3 regions of the Ruminococcus sp. RTP21484sp1_RTP21277st1_D2_RTP21277_210401 genome follow, and region 3 is predicted to be linked to each of the others. Evidence: riboswitches for the same ligand, from Rfam matches in the RefSeq annotation. Region 3 holds a riboswitch; each other region holds the start of a gene.
What was found. A riboswitch is a leader RNA that binds a small molecule or an ion and turns the genes downstream of it on or off. The one in region 3 is predicted to bind tetrahydrofolate.
Positions count from the first base shown of each region.

Region 1: linked by a shared signal. The riboswitch ahead of AB5706_RS00185 (folate family ECF transporter S component) and the one ahead of AB5706_RS22075 (folate family ECF transporter S component) in region 3 are both predicted to bind tetrahydrofolate.
Region 2: linked by a shared signal. The riboswitch ahead of folE (GTP cyclohydrolase I FolE) and the one ahead of AB5706_RS22075 (folate family ECF transporter S component) in region 3 are both predicted to bind tetrahydrofolate.

Region 1 covers NZ_JBCOMJ010000001.1:37,135-42,572, reverse strand. The annotation lists gene AB5706_RS23020 (alanyl-tRNA editing protein) at 1-667, shown strand, start outside; gene AB5706_RS00200 (DUF6783 domain-containing protein) at 745-963, shown strand; gene AB5706_RS00195 (amidohydrolase family protein) at 982-1,857, shown strand; gene AB5706_RS00190 (hypothetical protein) at 1,838-3,058, opposite strand; THF riboswitch at 3,522-3,623, shown strand; gene AB5706_RS00185 (folate family ECF transporter S component) at 3,710-4,270, shown strand; gene AB5706_RS00180 (GNAT family N-acetyltransferase) at 4,481-5,236, opposite strand.
Region 2 covers NZ_JBCOMJ010000016.1:3,089-8,526, reverse strand. The annotation lists gene AB5706_RS11665 (hypothetical protein) at 1-422, shown strand, start outside; gene AB5706_RS11660 (hypothetical protein) at 545-1,069, shown strand; gene folK (2-amino-4-hydroxy-6-hydroxymethyldihydropteridine diphosphokinase) at 1,282-2,115, opposite strand; gene folP (dihydropteroate synthase) at 2,230-3,039, opposite strand; gene AB5706_RS11645 (HD domain-containing protein) at 3,079-3,576, opposite strand; gene folE (GTP cyclohydrolase I FolE) at 3,573-4,130, opposite strand; THF riboswitch at 4,382-4,478, opposite strand; gene AB5706_RS11635 (aminopeptidase P family protein) at 4,612-5,438, shown strand, end outside.
Region 3 covers NZ_JBCOMJ010000050.1:10,371-15,808, reverse strand. The annotation lists gene AB5706_RS22095 (hypothetical protein) at 1-610, shown strand, start outside; gene AB5706_RS22090 (RNA polymerase sigma factor) at 957-1,514, shown strand; gene AB5706_RS22085 (DUF4179 domain-containing protein) at 1,511-2,896, shown strand; gene AB5706_RS22080 (helix-turn-helix transcriptional regulator) at 3,052-3,207, shown strand; gene AB5706_RS22075 (folate family ECF transporter S component) at 3,360-3,926, opposite strand; THF riboswitch at 3,998-4,095, opposite strand; gene galE (UDP-glucose 4-epimerase GalE) at 4,290-5,306, shown strand.

The DNA.
Region 1 (5,438 bases), on a different contig from region 3:
AGAGGAGGAACTTAAAAATCTGGATTACAGAAGCAAGAAAGAGCTTTCCGGATGGGTTCGTATTGTGCGCTTTCCAGGAGCAGATACCTGCGCATGCTGCGGAACTCATGTGACGCGTACTGGAGAAATTGGAATGGTGAAGTTGCTTTCTGTGGTGAAATTCCGTGAGGGGGTTCGTATGGAAATGCTGTCAGGTAAGCGAGTGCTTGATTATCTGAATATGGTAAATGAACAGAATCGTCAGATTTCCGTGAAGCTGTCTGCGAAAATGGACAAAACAGCGTCAGCGGTAGCAAGGCTTCAGGATGAAAATTTTGCTCTGAAGGGAAGAGTACATGCGTTAGAAGAAGAATTTATCGTTGGCGAAGCTGCTAAATGGAAAGAAAAAGAGAATGTGCTTTTATTCCAGGAAGGAATGGAAGCAGGAAGCGTTCAGAAGCTTACAGATGCAATTTTACAGGTCTGTAAGGGGCGTTGTGCAGTATTCTCCAGGAATGCAGATGGAAGCTATAAGTATGCTATGGGAGAAAAAGACGGAGACTTACGTCAGTTTACAAAAGAGATGAATGCAGTATTGAATGGCAGGGGAGGCGGTAAGCCTTTCTTTGTACAGGGGTCTGTGCAGGCTTCCGAGAAAGAAATTCGAGCCTTTTTCGAAAATAAATAGCAGTTGTTCAGTTCCTTCGCAAAAGCACCTTGCGGAATAGCACCCGCTGAATAGTTGCAATAAATAATAAAAGAGGATTGAAAAAAATCCGTATTAGAGCGTGTTTGAAAAAGCATTCCCACAATCTGTACGCCCCACTTTGCGGTATATTTTGCCCGAATTCGGTTGTCATAGCCCGCTACGATGCCCTCCTCCGGACAAAATCTCCCACAAATTGTGACGCACATCTTGCAGAAGTCCTTTTTTCAAACACGCTCTGCGGAAGAAAGGAAAAGCTGAATTATTTTTCAAGATAATCAGTGTTATAGGAAGAAATGTTTGGAGAGTGTCATGCGCACCTGATCATGGATGGACTGAATTATAAAGATGCAATTTCTATTCATAAGGATCATGTAAACGATGAAGTGATACGGAAACATTTGAAAGCTTATGAAGAGCTGGGGATTGTCTTTGTAAGAGATGGTGGAGATGCATTAGGAGTATCGGAAAGAGCCAGGAAACTGGCACCAGAATATGGAATTGATTATCGTACTCCTATTTTTGCCATCCATAAAAATGGACACTATGGCTCTATCGTGGGAAAAGGTTTTGACACTATGAAAGAATACCATGTCCTTTTGAAAGAAGCGAAAAACAAAGGGGCAGATTTTATTAAAATTATGACCACAGGACTTCTGGATTTTAATAACCATGGACAGATTACCGGAACGCCTTTAGACAGGAAGGAAGTCTGCGAGATGGTACATATTGCCCATGAAGAAGGGATGGCGGTGATGAGCCATACCAATGGAATTTATGGTGTACAGGCAGCTGTGGAAGCTGGTGTGGATTCAGTAGAACATGGAAATTATATTGATCCGGAAACAATCAGAGAATTAGCTGACAGTGATAGTGTATGGGTTCCTACTCTTGTGACAATTCGAAATCTTCGTGGATGTGGAAGATATAAGGAATCAGTGCTTGATCCTATTATAGAACTGGCCGCAAAGAACCTTCGTCTGGCATACAAGTACCGAGCAAAGGTGGCTCTTGGAAGTGATGCAGGAGCTTATATGGTCTTACATGGGAAGGGCTTAATGGATGAATACCAGGCATTTATGGACATTCTGGGAGAATCCGGGGATGTGAGAGCCTGGCTGGCAGATGGAGAGAAAAGGATTCAGGACACCTTCAGGCGTCCTGAATCTTGATAGATGTATAAATGTTGGAATTTTTGGATTTTGTAGGATCAAAGGTAATGCAGATACCTGCGCCGGATTCCATATTACTGGTGGAGGTATCCTTTGCCCCTTCTGTAAAGCAGGTTATGGTTGCGCCATCGCCAGTTTGAAGTGTGACGGTATTTGCTGTATGGCCTATAATTGTACCGCTGACTGAGCTGGTAATTTCCCGGCTTCCAAGAGAATCCGGATCATCACCGGTGACTGCTGTAACAGTAACACCATCCAGTGAATTTCCCTGAAATTGTCCAGTGCAAGTTATGGTTACATAGGAGCCTGGTGCTGTTCCACCTTTAAAGTAAGAAGGAATCTGAGACAAGTCCACATTTATTGTGCTGTCAGAGCCAGAGGGAAGAACTGTGAGCGTATTCAGGGAAATATTCTGAATTTCTGCATGAATCTGCTGTTCTTTTGCTGAGTCATCGGCAGAAACTTGTGCAGGATCTGGTGTTGGTGTTGGATCTGGAAGTGTAAGCGGATCAATATCTGAAATGCTTAGTACTTTCAGATGACTGGCATTAAGAGAAGAACTTTGGGTATCCTGACTGGAAGCAAACTTGCCTTTAAAATGAATGTATACCCATACACCGGTGCGGATGCCATTCTGATAATATTGTTCAGTTCCAGTGATTGGATAGGTGGCTGTTTTGCCTTTTTTATTTTTTATGGTAATGGTATTTGGAGTCAGACTCTGTACTTCCCCATAGGCCTTTCGTACTTCCAGCTGATGCTTTTTGTGAAAGTCGTCTACTACTTTCAATGCTTTTACAGTGCTGGTATCTTTGTTAGAGAGCTGACCCTCATAAATGACACTGATTTCATCTCCAGTGATCATGCCATCTTCGCATTCCAAAGTTGCTTCAGAAAGATCAAAAACGTAAGTTTGTTCCTGACTTTCCATAGTCAGGGTGGCACCGGTGAAATCCTTAAGGGTTCCTTTGATTTCATCCATATAAACACGCTGTTTGGGCGTTTCTGAAGTGTTCTGTAAGGTGGTTTCACTCTGATCAGAAGTAGAAGTATAGCTGGTGATTATATCACCGGCAGTACATCCTGACAGAGAGAACAGTACCAAAGAGCCAAGTAATAGTTTTGTGAAATTTTTCATTGTTGCTTTGTATCCTCCGAATCCGGAAATGGTACAGGAAGAAAATCGAAAACCTCTCGGCATGCATTCCATTCCTCCGAGTTATCTGGCATACGATAGCCAAGTCCTGTACATTCTGTAGTAGCATTTGTATTCATGTAATTATTATAAAAAACATTGTAAGGATTCTGTAGTGGCGACTGTTTTTGGCAGGATGATTTGTTTGTGGATTTTATATTCATAGAAACACTCCTTTTTGTCAAATATTTTTCCTATATAAGGGAAGATATTCTTAGAATATGCGAAAAAGAGGAGAGTATGCACAAACATTTGTCAGTGAACAGTAACGCGCTTCGCGATGCACAGAAATCATGCATTCGCATGATTTCGCGCTAAGATTCTCGGGTTTTCTGTGAACTTTGTTCACAAAAAACACTCGCGGAACATTACCAGTAAACAGTAACGACTAATTTATTTATGTGAATATTATAACAAATACATATTGAAATTTCTATATTTTGTGCTATAATCATTTTAAATAAATAATAGCGAAGTAGGAATTTATGCGTCAAGTGTTCATTGGCTGGGGAGTCGCCGTGAAACGAAAAGCAGCAGGACTGTTTACGATATATTTTCCGCACCCGTTGCTACATGTGAGAACATCTCATAATGTGGAGGGATTATTATTTATGGTAACTACTCTGTTATTTTAATCATTATGGAGGTGTTTTTTTTATGCGTAAAAACAAACAGACATGGAGTGTTAAGACTCTTGTATTCCTTGCACTGCTGGTAGCAATCCAGCTTGTGCTGTCACGCGTTCTGGTAATTGATCTTGGTGTATATCGAATTACATTGGGGACTGTCGCCACTGTATTGGCAGGTCTTTGGATGGGACCTGTAGCTGGTGGTGTAGAAGGTGCTGTTGCCGATATTATTGGATGTTTTATGAAAGGCTATGGAGTTAATCCACTGATTACTTTATCAGCAGTTGCCTGGGGTGTGATCCCCGGACTGGCTGGAAAACTAATGGCTGAAAAGAACAGAAAAGTAAAGACTGTTGTTATGTGTGTCGCAATTGCAGTCTCTGGCGTAGTGGGAACACTTGGACTGACCACTGCAGGACTGGTAATGATCGGAGCAAACTTCTATGCAATTATGCCAGGACGTCTTGTACAGTTTGCAATCATGACTCCAATCTACTCCGTACTTACCAGTCTTCTTTATTACAGCCCGCTTACAGGCATGGTTGTAGGAAACATAAGACCTGCTAAGCTGGAGAAGAAGACCGTATAAATGGCAGCAGTCCAGGATCTGAATTATATACAAAACCCCAAATTAAATAATATGGCATAAGATGGATTATGAAGCAATGCACTTACTGGAAAGTTGATTGTTTGAGAAATCAACTTGTTGAATAAGTCAAAAAATACGATTCCCAAATAAAAGGCTGTGATCAGGATAAACACTGATCGCAGCCTTTTTTAAACATGCTCTGAAAAGTTTTCAGTTTGTATGTGTCTGAACCCGGAACCAATAGGTGTAGAGATAATGAAGTCCAAGTGATTCATAAAGATTACGTGCTGGAGTGTTTCCCTCTACTACCTGAAGATAGGCCTTAGTTGCGCCTTTCTTTTTTCCTTCTTTTAGAAGTGCAGTACAAATCTGACGAGCATAACCCTTGTGTCTGAAATCTTCGCGAACATGGATAGCGTACAATCCAATATAATTTCGATCCAGAATGCCAAGCCCGGTTGCAATAATTTTTCCGTTACTCCAGATGGAGGCGCATACGGTGTCTTTTACGATGGCATGATACATGGATGGAACTACAGCACGGTGAACAGGATTAATGGTGCCTTTCAGATCAAAAAGACTTTCAATCCAAATATCTGGAATATCGTCAGTAAGAGTTACCTGATCGCAAGGCGCAGAAAGATCTGCTCCATCCAGTGAGGCTGCCATAACATTTGTTGTATGCTGGATTTCGTAGTTGCGGTTTTCCAGAAGATAATCAAAATTCGGAGAAACCAGAGGACTGATCTTAAAAATTGCAGGGCTGCCCAGTCGGGCATACTCTGCTTCGCAGAAAGAAACCTTTTCCCTCCAGGAAAGGGTAGAAGTTCCGAACTGCTCCACACTGTTTGTTCTATGTGTATAAAAATAGGAAAAACGGAGAATCCATCCATCATAAAGCTCCATTTTATGGGAGGGCCATGCATTTAGTGACATATCTTCAATTTCTTTAATGATTTTATCCATAAAAAAACCTTCTTTTATAAGTTTAGGGTCATTATACATAATTGTATCCAGCAATGCAACTGAAAATAGTCTGTTATAAGACAGATTGCTTTTTACACATCTTGCAGAAAGCCTTTTTCAAACACGCTCTAGTACATCGTTTCGTAAATAACTATACCAATCGCGTAGGATGTGAATTCGAGTGTGCAGGTATAAAAACGCA
Region 2 (5,438 bases), on a different contig from region 3:
ATATGAGCGAGATTTTTTCCAATGTAATGGTTTCTGTGCAGAAGCAGAATATGAGTGTGCAATACCATCCTATGGTATCGCTAAAGGATGGACACCTTGCAGCGGAAGCCTACTGCTATGATTTTTCAATATATTATGATTGGGATGAGTATCAATCAGAGTATGATTATTCATTGGATATAAATATTGCCAGGGACTTGATTGCGCAAACAGACGAAGTTAGTTATTACCTTGGTCTTGGAATGTCCCTGTGGTATACCGGTACGGAGGAGTATATTGAGGGAAGAAACTGTCCGGTATTTGTTATAGGGACAGATCATGAGGAACATTTTACAAAAGAAAAATATTATGCGGCAGGAGATAATGTGGTTTATTATTACGATCCGTTAGGCGATGCGTGGCTTTTGCTGGGAGCTGGCTGACAGACGGATTTTGGTATATGCTGACAGAAGATTCATCAGGGCGTGCAGATTGCAGGAATGATTTTTTAAACAGGCTTTCGTATATAACGGAGATTGATTAATTGGGGAAAGAGGAAACAGACATGAATGATTTTTTAACAGAAAAGAATAAAAAAACAGGAGTGTTAGGAAAACTGAAATGGGTTCTTTGTGGCTTCTGTATACTTTTTACTCTGGGAGCTATTGGCGCAGCAGAGAAATATATTGGTGAAGGACGCTGGGGAATGGCAGCAACGGAGATTATACTGGGATTGTTATTTTTGTATCCCACCTTCCGGGAAATCCAGAAAGCATTGAAGAAGAAAAAAGCCAGAGAAATAGCCTGTTGGTTTGAATCTTATGCCCAGAGCACGCTCTCATTTGAGAAGTTTGAGACTGAGATGGGAAAAGATGCTGTAAGGAAATTGGAAAAAATGATTGCCAAAGGGTATATTCGAAATATTCAGATAGACAGAGAAGAAAATTATATATTGATTACTGCACCAAACAGACGTGTGAATGAGAAGATTTATATTACAGTTACCTGTCCCAGCTGCGGTGCAAAGAATCAGATAATAAAAGGCCGCCTGTGCAACTGTGAATATTGCGGACAGCGTCTCACTTCTTGACAGCAGATGCGAATTATTACACAAGGGGCTGCCTGTTTTCCGGCAGCCCCAATGTTAGATTGTCACTTGTTAAGTTGGTTGAACCGCTGTATACGGAACCGTACGGTGGCGTGATAGCACGGATTACGAATGCGGTCGGCAGCTGTGGGAGCGTCATAGGCGCGGAACAGCTGACTTTCATATGTGATGTCGCCGGTAGGCGACATGTTCGTTTAGCGGCAAAGAAGAATATTTAAAAGCTGTGAAATTGTCTGATTTAGTACAGGATGCCTGAGGTAAGGGGCAATCTGGTTCATAGGAGCCAGCACAAAGTCACGATTCTGCATATCCGGATGGGGGATGTGAAGATCTGCAGTATCAATGATTTCCTGATCATAAAAGAGAATATCCAGATCCAGAGTACGAGGACCCCAGTGAATAATACGTTCCCGGTTTGCCTCCTGTTCCAGCTGATGAAGACGTTCCAGCAATTCTTCCGGTGAAAGAAGGGTACGCATTTTCAAAACTCCATTCAGAAATTCATCCTGATCGGTAACACCATAAGGTTCTGTTACAAGATAATCAGAAACGGCCTCTATCCGGCATCCTTTTGTTTTTTTCAAACCACGTATCCCATTGTCGATGAACAGCTTTTTATCTCCCATATTAGAGCCAAAAGCAATGTATGCAGTATGCCATTTTCTTGTGATTTCCACAGATACGGTTTTCAGTGGAAGACCAACAGGAGCCCAGGGCTTTTCAATTTTCAGTGTGATCTGTTCCAGATCGGAAAGAGAGTCGAGCAGCATCTCTGCAAGATTTTCTGCAAGTGCTTCCAGAAGCTTAAAAGTATGTTTTCTGGTGAAATCTGTAATCATGTGGCTGACTTCTCCGTAATTGATAGAAGCAGACAGATCATCCGTTAACCCGGCCTGACGTGTGTGGGTAAAGAGGGTGGCAGAAATAACAAATTTTTGTCCAAGTACATTTTCTTCCGGATAGACACCATGGTTGGCAAAAATTTCCAGTTCTTTAATTTCTATTTTATCAAATCTGGTTTTATCCATAACAGTTGTTCCTTTCTGTTGGCTATTTACAATTTTGAGGAATTTGAACGCAGTCGCTTCGCGACTGCGTTCATGAGCAAGTAGCGAAGCGGATTGCGAATGTCCTCTTTACTCTCAATTACAACCCAAAATTGCTTCTGTCATCTGGATTACGCGTCTGTTTTCCTTGACATCATGAACACGCACAAAAGAACAGCCCTTCATCACACCAATTACACTGGTAGCCAGTGTTCCCTCTACACGCTGGTCTACAGGCAGATCAAGTGCCAGTCCGATCATCGACTTGCGTGAGGTGCCAAGAAGAACCGGAAAGCCCAGATTCTTAAAAAGCTCCAGATGATTCATAGTTTCCAGATTCATCTCAAATGTTTTTCCAAATCCAACCCCTGGATCGAGAATGATTTTCTCATCTTTGATTCCTGCTTTTCTTGCAAGATTGACACATTCCTGTGTCTCAGAAAGCATATCAATGAGAAAATTGTTATATTCTGTATTGGACTTATTGTGCATGAGACAGCATGCAACATCATATTTGGCAATTACAGCTCCCATTTCAGAATCATATTTTAATCCCCAGATATCGTTGACCAGATCTGCACCGGCCTGAATCGCACTTTCTGCCACGCTGCTTTTGAAGGTATCTACAGAAATGGGAATGTCAAAACGTTTTCTGACCGCTTCGATAACGGGCAAAACTCTCTGAGCTTCTTCCTCTGCACTGACCGGCGTGTGTCCGGGACGCGTAGATTCCCCGCCAATATCGATAATATCCGCACCATCCGCGATCATGGCTTCTGTATGCCGCAAAGCTTCATCTAAATGATTCCATTTCCCGCCATCGGAAAAAGAATCAGGAGTAATATTTAAAATTCCCATTATATAAGTGTGATTTTGTGTATCAAAAAAACGATTTCCAATTTTCATAAATAGAAACCATCCTTTCTGTTAGATTTTTTAGAAGGCTTAATATTCAATTGTCAGATTTTTTTTCTCAGAAGGCCAGTAACATTCTGAAGCTGCTGAACATGAAAAACAATTTCTGGACTTTTTATCAGCCTTATATAGCAGCATAGCCAACACATTATCAGATCCATCCGTCCTGTGCTGACTGATCGCAGATAATATTTCCTCTTTTTCCTGCTCTGTAAAATGCAGATCTGCCAGAATCTTTCCGGCTATTTCAGCTCCTGCAATGTCATGAGAAATACCCGACAGATATTGCTGCGCACGGCCAATGTCATGAAGAAGAGCAGTGGCATAAATGATTTCCCTGGACAGATTAAGCTTGTTTTCCAGAGAATAAATATACATCAGCCTGGCAACATCCAGAAAGTGTTCCGGCGTATGTCTGCAGAAAATACGATCTTTTTCAAGCTCCTGTATTTTCTTACAGTGCTTTTGATAAAGGGGATGCCGCCAGATTAAAGAAATACGGTTTGTTTCAGAAAAAGAACTGCTCATTTTCCGACCATGGAAAGGAACATTTTCTGCAGCTCCTTATCTTCTTTGAAGGCTCCGCGGGTTACAGTCGTAATTGTTTTGCTTCCTGGCTTTTTAACGCCTCGCATGGTCATGCAGGTGTGTTCTGCTTCCAGCATAACCATAATTCCCTTCGGAGAGAGGGCACGCTCCAGAGCGTCCGCAATCTGTACTGTGAGGCGTTCCTGGATCTGCGGTCTTCTGGCATAAACCTCTACCGTACGTGCCAGCTTGCTTAATCCTGTGACTTTTCCATCGGGAATATAAGCCAGGTGCGCCTTACCATAAAAAGGCATCAGATGATGCTCGCACATAGAGTAAAAAGTAATATCTTTTTCCAATACGATCTCATTATTTTCTACTGGAAACTGCTTCAGTAAATGGGGATCTGCTTCCTGATCGAGACCACCGTAAATTTCCTCGCACATACGTGCAATTCTGTCGGGAGTATCAATCAGTCCCTCCCGGGTAATATCCTCACCGATTCCTTCCAGAAGCAGGCGGATGGCCTGTTCTACTTTTTGTTTGTCAACCATTAAAAATAACCTCCTTTGTATTTGATTGCGGAGACTATCCTTTTTTGATAAAACCGGGGAAGGATTTTCGAATTCGAATATCTGCCTGCTTAATACGCAAAAAAGGATATCTCCAATTGTGATAGAATGTATGTCGAAAACATTCCCTTGAGCCTGTTAAAAAACGTTTCCACAAATCGCAACGTGCGTCTTGTAGAAAATCCCTTTCAGGCAGGCTCTGACACAATATGAGATATCCCTCTTATAGTGCTTGCAACGGGTGCGGATAATATACCGTAAGACGTGCTTTTCGTTTCAGTGACAACTCCCCATTCACCGAACACTTGACGCATAAAATCCTATTTTGCATATCATTCATTTCGAAAGTTAGTATATCACGTCTTTTGGGAATAGAAAAGTGTTTTTTCTTAAACAGGTTGCGAAAGGGTAACGTGGATATTATAATAGGAATAGACAAAATTCACTGGAAGGAGTCAGTTTTATGACAGTTAAAGAACGAATCACCGCACTTCGGGAAGTAATGGCAGAGAAGAAAATAGATGCCTATCTTGTTCCCACAGATGATTTTCATGCATCTGAATATGTAGGAGAATACTTTAAGTGCAGAAAATATATTACAGGTTTTACCGGATCTGCCGGCAGAGCAGTCATCATGCAGGATATGGCTGGATTGTGGACAGATGGAAGATATTTCATCCAGGCGGCCGCACAGCTGGAGGGAACGGGTGTAGAGCTTTTTAAAATGGGAGAACCAGATGTTCCCACTGTGCACCAGTTTCTGGAAGAAAAATTAGGCGAGGGAATGTGCCTTGGTTTTGACGGAAGAACCGTCAGCGCCGAAGAAGCAGATGAACTGACCGAACTTCTTGCAAAAAAAGGAGCCACTCTTCAGACGGATTCTGATCTGGTAGGAGAAATCTGGGAAGATCGTCCGGCACTTTCCTGTAAACCGGTTATGGAACTGGATGTAAAATGGGCAGGCGAATCCCGTGCTGACAAATGTGCAAGAATCCGTAAATCAATGGAAGAGAAAGGTGCAGATGGATTTGTACTGACTTCTCTGGATGACATTGCATGGCTGCTGAATATTCGTGGCGGCGATGTACATTGCTGTCCGGTTGTTCTCTCTTATCTGATAATGACAAAAACAGAAATCAGGCTGTTTGCAAATGAAAAAGCATTTTCGGCTTCAATTCTGGACGCATTATCTAAGGATGGCGTAACCATTCTGCCCTATGACAGCATTTATGAATATGTAAAAACATTTGAGAAAGACATGACAGTTCTTCTTTGTAAAAAGAAAGCCAA
Region 3 (5,438 bases):
TGAGGATGTGGAAGCGGGAATTGTAAAGTGGCCGTTATCAGTGCTCCGTATCCGTCATAAAAATCCAGAACGGTTGATTGACCTTGCAACACATGTGCTGCAGGCATGGAGAGGCTATACAGATGAAGCAGCCTTTGTATTTGCCAATACGGACGGAGAGCCACATAATACCATAACCCCAATTGCCCGTAAAGTGGAAGATGTATACGAGCTGGATCTGACACTTCGCAATAATATTACGACGAAAGAACATCCACTTGGTGTATATCATCCACATGCACAGTACCATCATATTAAAAAGGAAAATATCGGACTGATCGAGGTAATGGGGCTTGCAGTTCTTCCGGCCAGATTAAAAGAAGAGCTGGAGCTTTTAGAGGAATACATTTTATCTGGAAAAGATATTTCTTCAAATGAAAAAATAGCAAAGCATGAGGATTGGGTGAAAGAATTGCTGGAAAAATATCCGGATATTAATGCAGAGAACATTCATGCAATTCTTCAAAAAGAAGTAGGACTGGTGTTTGTACATGTGCTGGAAGATGCCGGAGTTTATAAATGCACACCAAAAGGAAGAGAAGCTTTTATGCGTTTTGTGGACAGTTTATAGGACGTGTTTTGACCGTGATTATAATGAATGCTGTAGTATGAAGTACAAAACTACAGAACAAGAAAATATTTTATAACAGCAGTTGCAGCCGGTATCTCATGATATATAAAATGAGAATATCGGCTGCTTTTCATTATTTTTACCCCTAAAAGGTAATCTTCTGAAAACCAAAACTGTAGTTTGGATCTCAACTGAAAAAAATTAAATTTTTTTGTTACCATCCACTATTTTTTACGATATATAATATGAATGGAAATTTTTTTATTCAAAAAGGCGCCTTATCTGTTGCTGGTCAGATTATGGACAGTGACTTTTAGCTTAAAGAAACCCGGAGGACAACCTGTAAATGAATGATGATGAAATTATAAACCTGTTTTTGAAAAGAGATGAGAATGGAATTATAGAATTGAGTACTAAGTATCATCCCTATTGCTACAAGATTGCCTGGAATTTATTGGCGAATAGAGAAGATGCCGAGGAATGTCTGAATGATACCTGGTTTTCAGTATGGTCACAGATTCCTCCTACGCATCCTCCTGTATTGGCACACTTTTGCGGTCGGATTACAAGAAATCTTAGTATTGACCGTTTAAGAAAAAAGTTTGCAGGCAAGCGCCCGGATGTTCATATGGCAGATGTTATAGAGGAAATGGATCAGCTAAATGTAACTTATACCGTGGAAGAACAGCTGGCGGAAAAAGAACTGATGGAAACCATAAATCGTTTTTTGGAAGAAATGTCTCCAAAGGACAGAAATATTTTTGTACGAAGATACTGGTTTTTAGATCCTGTTTCTGCAATATCCCAAAAGCATCATATGTCAGCGGGAAGCGTGAAAATGAATTTATACAGAAACCGGAAAAAGCTGTTGAAACTGTTGGAAAAAGAAGGAGGACGCATATGAAAAAGTTTGATTTTTCAAAAGAATTTGGTAATATTGATCCGAAATATATAGAGGAAGCAGAGCGGGAATGGAGTGAAAAAAAGGAAAACCGGAGACCAAAAAAGTGGAGCATAGTAGCAGCTGCCTGTGTGATCGTCACCTTGGGTTCTGTTATCTTTTCTAATCCACATATCCAGGCTGCAATAAAAAATATTACATTGTCCATAGGAGAAACCCTTGGTTTCCCAAAAAGCATTGAATCTTATACGGAAGTGTTGAATACCTCTAAGGAAGACACGGGAATTACTGTAACATTAAAAGAAGTTGTTCTGGATAATGGGGTTCTGTTAACAAAGGTGCATGCAGAAAAAACATCTTCCGGGCAAAAGGGCACGGATGATGTCCAGGATGCCTGGACCTTTGCCAATACACAGCTTGACATTGATTATCAGAAAACTACAATAAATGGACAGAAAATTGAAGAATACGAAAGCGGACACTATCTGCCGTATTCGGATGAGGATTTACTAAATACCGGACTGGATGAAAATGTCTATGATGCTGTTCTGGAATCCCGCTTTTCCCTTGATGAGGATTTGGGAGAAAATCCGGAAGTACATTTGGTACTTGGTGCTTATCAAAATGAAAATCTTGGCGAAGATTATTTTGCAGAATTTGAGTTTGATTTTTCTATTCCTCATGCGGAGCTTATGAAACAGACAGTTCATAAAAAGCTAGAAGATATTTCTATTAAAACAGAAGAAGGAACCGTGAAATTAACAGACTTTTCCATGAATAAACTGCAAAGTATAATTAAGGCAGAAATTCCGGAAGAACTTGAGGAAAAGCTGTATAATGGTAATGAGATGATGCTTATGGGGACAGACAGTAAAGGAAATCAGGTACAGTATGAACTGCGCAGTAATTCGGCAGATGGTAAGTCTCAATGGAGTTTTAAAACCAGTTTCTGGGGTATGTATCAGCTGGATTCTGACGGCCCGGTTCTTTTGCTCCCGGATATTGACAGCGATTATCTGGAATTACAGCTTTATACCAGAGAACCTTACATGGCTGCCGCAGACACTGTCTGGGTTGATGACGATTTTGTAGAAATTGGTGAGACTACAGAAGAAATGGAAGAAGTTCCAGAGGATACTTTGGAGGGAGAAAATCCGTCAGATGCAGAGGAGCCGATTGAAACTCAAATTATCGGAGGGGCAGCAGCTCCCACAGAAGTAAGGCTTCAAGACGATACAGACCAGAAAGAAAATACCGACGCAGCAGATAAAACGGATGAAGATTATGGAACCGAAGAAAGCGCATATGATGGAACTACAGGTGAAATCACTGCAGAATCTGACTGGACACCTGTCAGTGAAAAAATAAGGATTCAGATTAAGTAGAGAAACGTGAATCTTCTTAAAAAATACCATGTCAAAGAAGCTTTGCATACCTGTTTTTTCCACTGTAAAAGGTAAATTGCTTTTCATTAGGCAGAATTTTTTATATAATCCAAGTGAGAAGCAAAACCGATTGGAAGAACAGGAGCAGAGCAAATATGAACATTGGAACGCAGATATTAAAAATACGAAAAGAAAAGGCGCTGACTCAGGAGGAATTTGGAAAAATATTTCATGTTACCAGACAGACTGTGTCTAATTGGGAGAATGAAAAGAGATTCACGTTCATGGAAAAACAAATTCGTGCGATTTGACCAGATTGTGGGGAAAGCTGTTGTAAGATACTATCCTTCTTTTAAGTGGTTAGGATAATAAGAAACGCGAATATCAGTGGCTTATTTAGTACTGGAATATTCGCGTTTTTTATTTGATATCGCAAAGTTTTTATATTTTCAAATATATGTAATCAGTTGGCAGCCGGTTTTCTAAAAAGATTAAAAATTCCTGTCTGCTCAATCAATCTTGTGATGGTAAAGAAGATAAAGGAATCAATTGGCCACATGATCAGGTTCTTTACAGTACGCATTGGGAGGATTGCAAGGAATCCTTTTCCGTAAAGCATGTCCAGCCATAAGGTATTTAACAGAACATTTACAATCAGAACGACAACCAGTTTTGCAATCAGCACGCGACGGAAAGTGAGCTTATGTTTGTAGTAAAAACATCCATAAATAAATGCCGCGAGCATTGCGTTAAAGGTGAACCCAAAGAAAAATGGACCATCCGGGCGGATAAAGAATTTCACAATATCCAGCACACCGGCAAACAGACATCCGGTAATGGGTCCAAACAGATAATCAGCAATCTGGTTCGGGATACCGGAAAATCCAATTTTTACATAGGGACCGATATTGATAGAAGCAACTGAATTTAAAATCAGTGCCAGGGCAGCAAGCATTGCACAGACTGCCAGGGTAGAAGTGGTTTTCAGCTCTTTGGCTGAGGTGAGAAACATGTTCTTTGTTTTCTCCATAAAAAAATTACCTCCTTTTCTTTTTTCGCTCACAATAGGAGATAATTTATGGATTCATATTTATCTTCTGTTGCAGCGAGAAGCAATCCACGAACCGCAAGATTTCTCTTTTCGTCCTCCGGCAACTCTCCATCCGGAAGGCACTTTACGCTCATGAATTTACTCTGCATTACTTTACATGGGGCAGTATATAACAGATTATTGGAAAAAGCAAGAAAAAAATATATAAAAATATAAGTTTTTGCAATTAAGAAAACAGACAAGAAATCGTGGCATTTTCTCCATATTTTCTAAAACTTTGTCCATATGTTTTTACAAAAATCAGACTATAATAAAAGAAAAAACCGTTCAGGAGGAATCATTATGGCAATTTTAGTTACAGGTGGTGCTGGTTATATTGGAAGCCACACGGTAGTGGAGCTTCAGAATGCAGGATATGATGTTGTGGTACTGGACAATTTAAGCAATGCAAGTGAAAAAGCACTGGACAGAGTATCAAAAATCACAGGAAAACCAGTGAAGTTTTATAAGGCAGATATTCTGGACAGAGATGCTTTAAATGATATTTTTGACAAGGAAACTATTGAGTCCTGCATCCATTTTGCAGGTTTGAAGGCAGTTGGAGAATCTGTGGTTAAGCCCTGGGAGTATTATGAAAATAACATAGCAGGCACTTTAACCCTGGTTGATGTAATGAGAAAAAATAATGTGAAAAATATTATTTTCTCTTCCTCAGCAACTGTATATGGAGATCCGGCACAGATTCCGATTACAGAAGAATGCCCAAAGGGACAGTGTACGAATCCGTATGGCTGGACAAAATCCATGCTGGAACAGGTGCTTACCGATATCCAGAAAGCAGATCCAGAATGGAATGTTATGCTTCTTCGTTACTTTAATCCAATTGGCGCACATAAGAGTGGAACAATTGGAGAGAACCCAAATGGCATTCCCAATAACCTTATGCCATATATTACACAGGTAGCAGTTGGTAAGCTGAAGGAACTTGGTGTATTTGGAAATGATTATGATACTCCGGATGGAACTGGTGTAAGAGACTATATTCATGTTGTGGATCTGGCAAAGGGGCATGTAAAAGCGCTTAAGAAAATCGGGGAAAATCCTGGGCTTGCGATTTACAATCTGGGAACCGGAAAGGGCTATAGTGTTCTTGATATTGTAAAGAATTTTGAAGCTGCAACTGGTGTGAAAATTCCATATGTGATCAAACCTCGCCGAGCCGGAGATATTGCAACTTGTTATTGTGATGCATCTAAGGCAGAAAAAGAGCTTGGCTGGAAAGCAGAAAACGGTATCCGTGAGATGTGTGAAGATTCCTGGAGATGGCAGTCTAATAATCCGCAGGGATATGAAGAATAGGATGTATATTTAAAATAAGAGAGCTGTAAGATGCAGCCCTCTTATTTTTTTGAATAATTGACCTTATGTTATAAATGAACGCATTTTTATCCTAAAATGTTCTATTTTTTTAAATTCTACAATTTTGTGCAT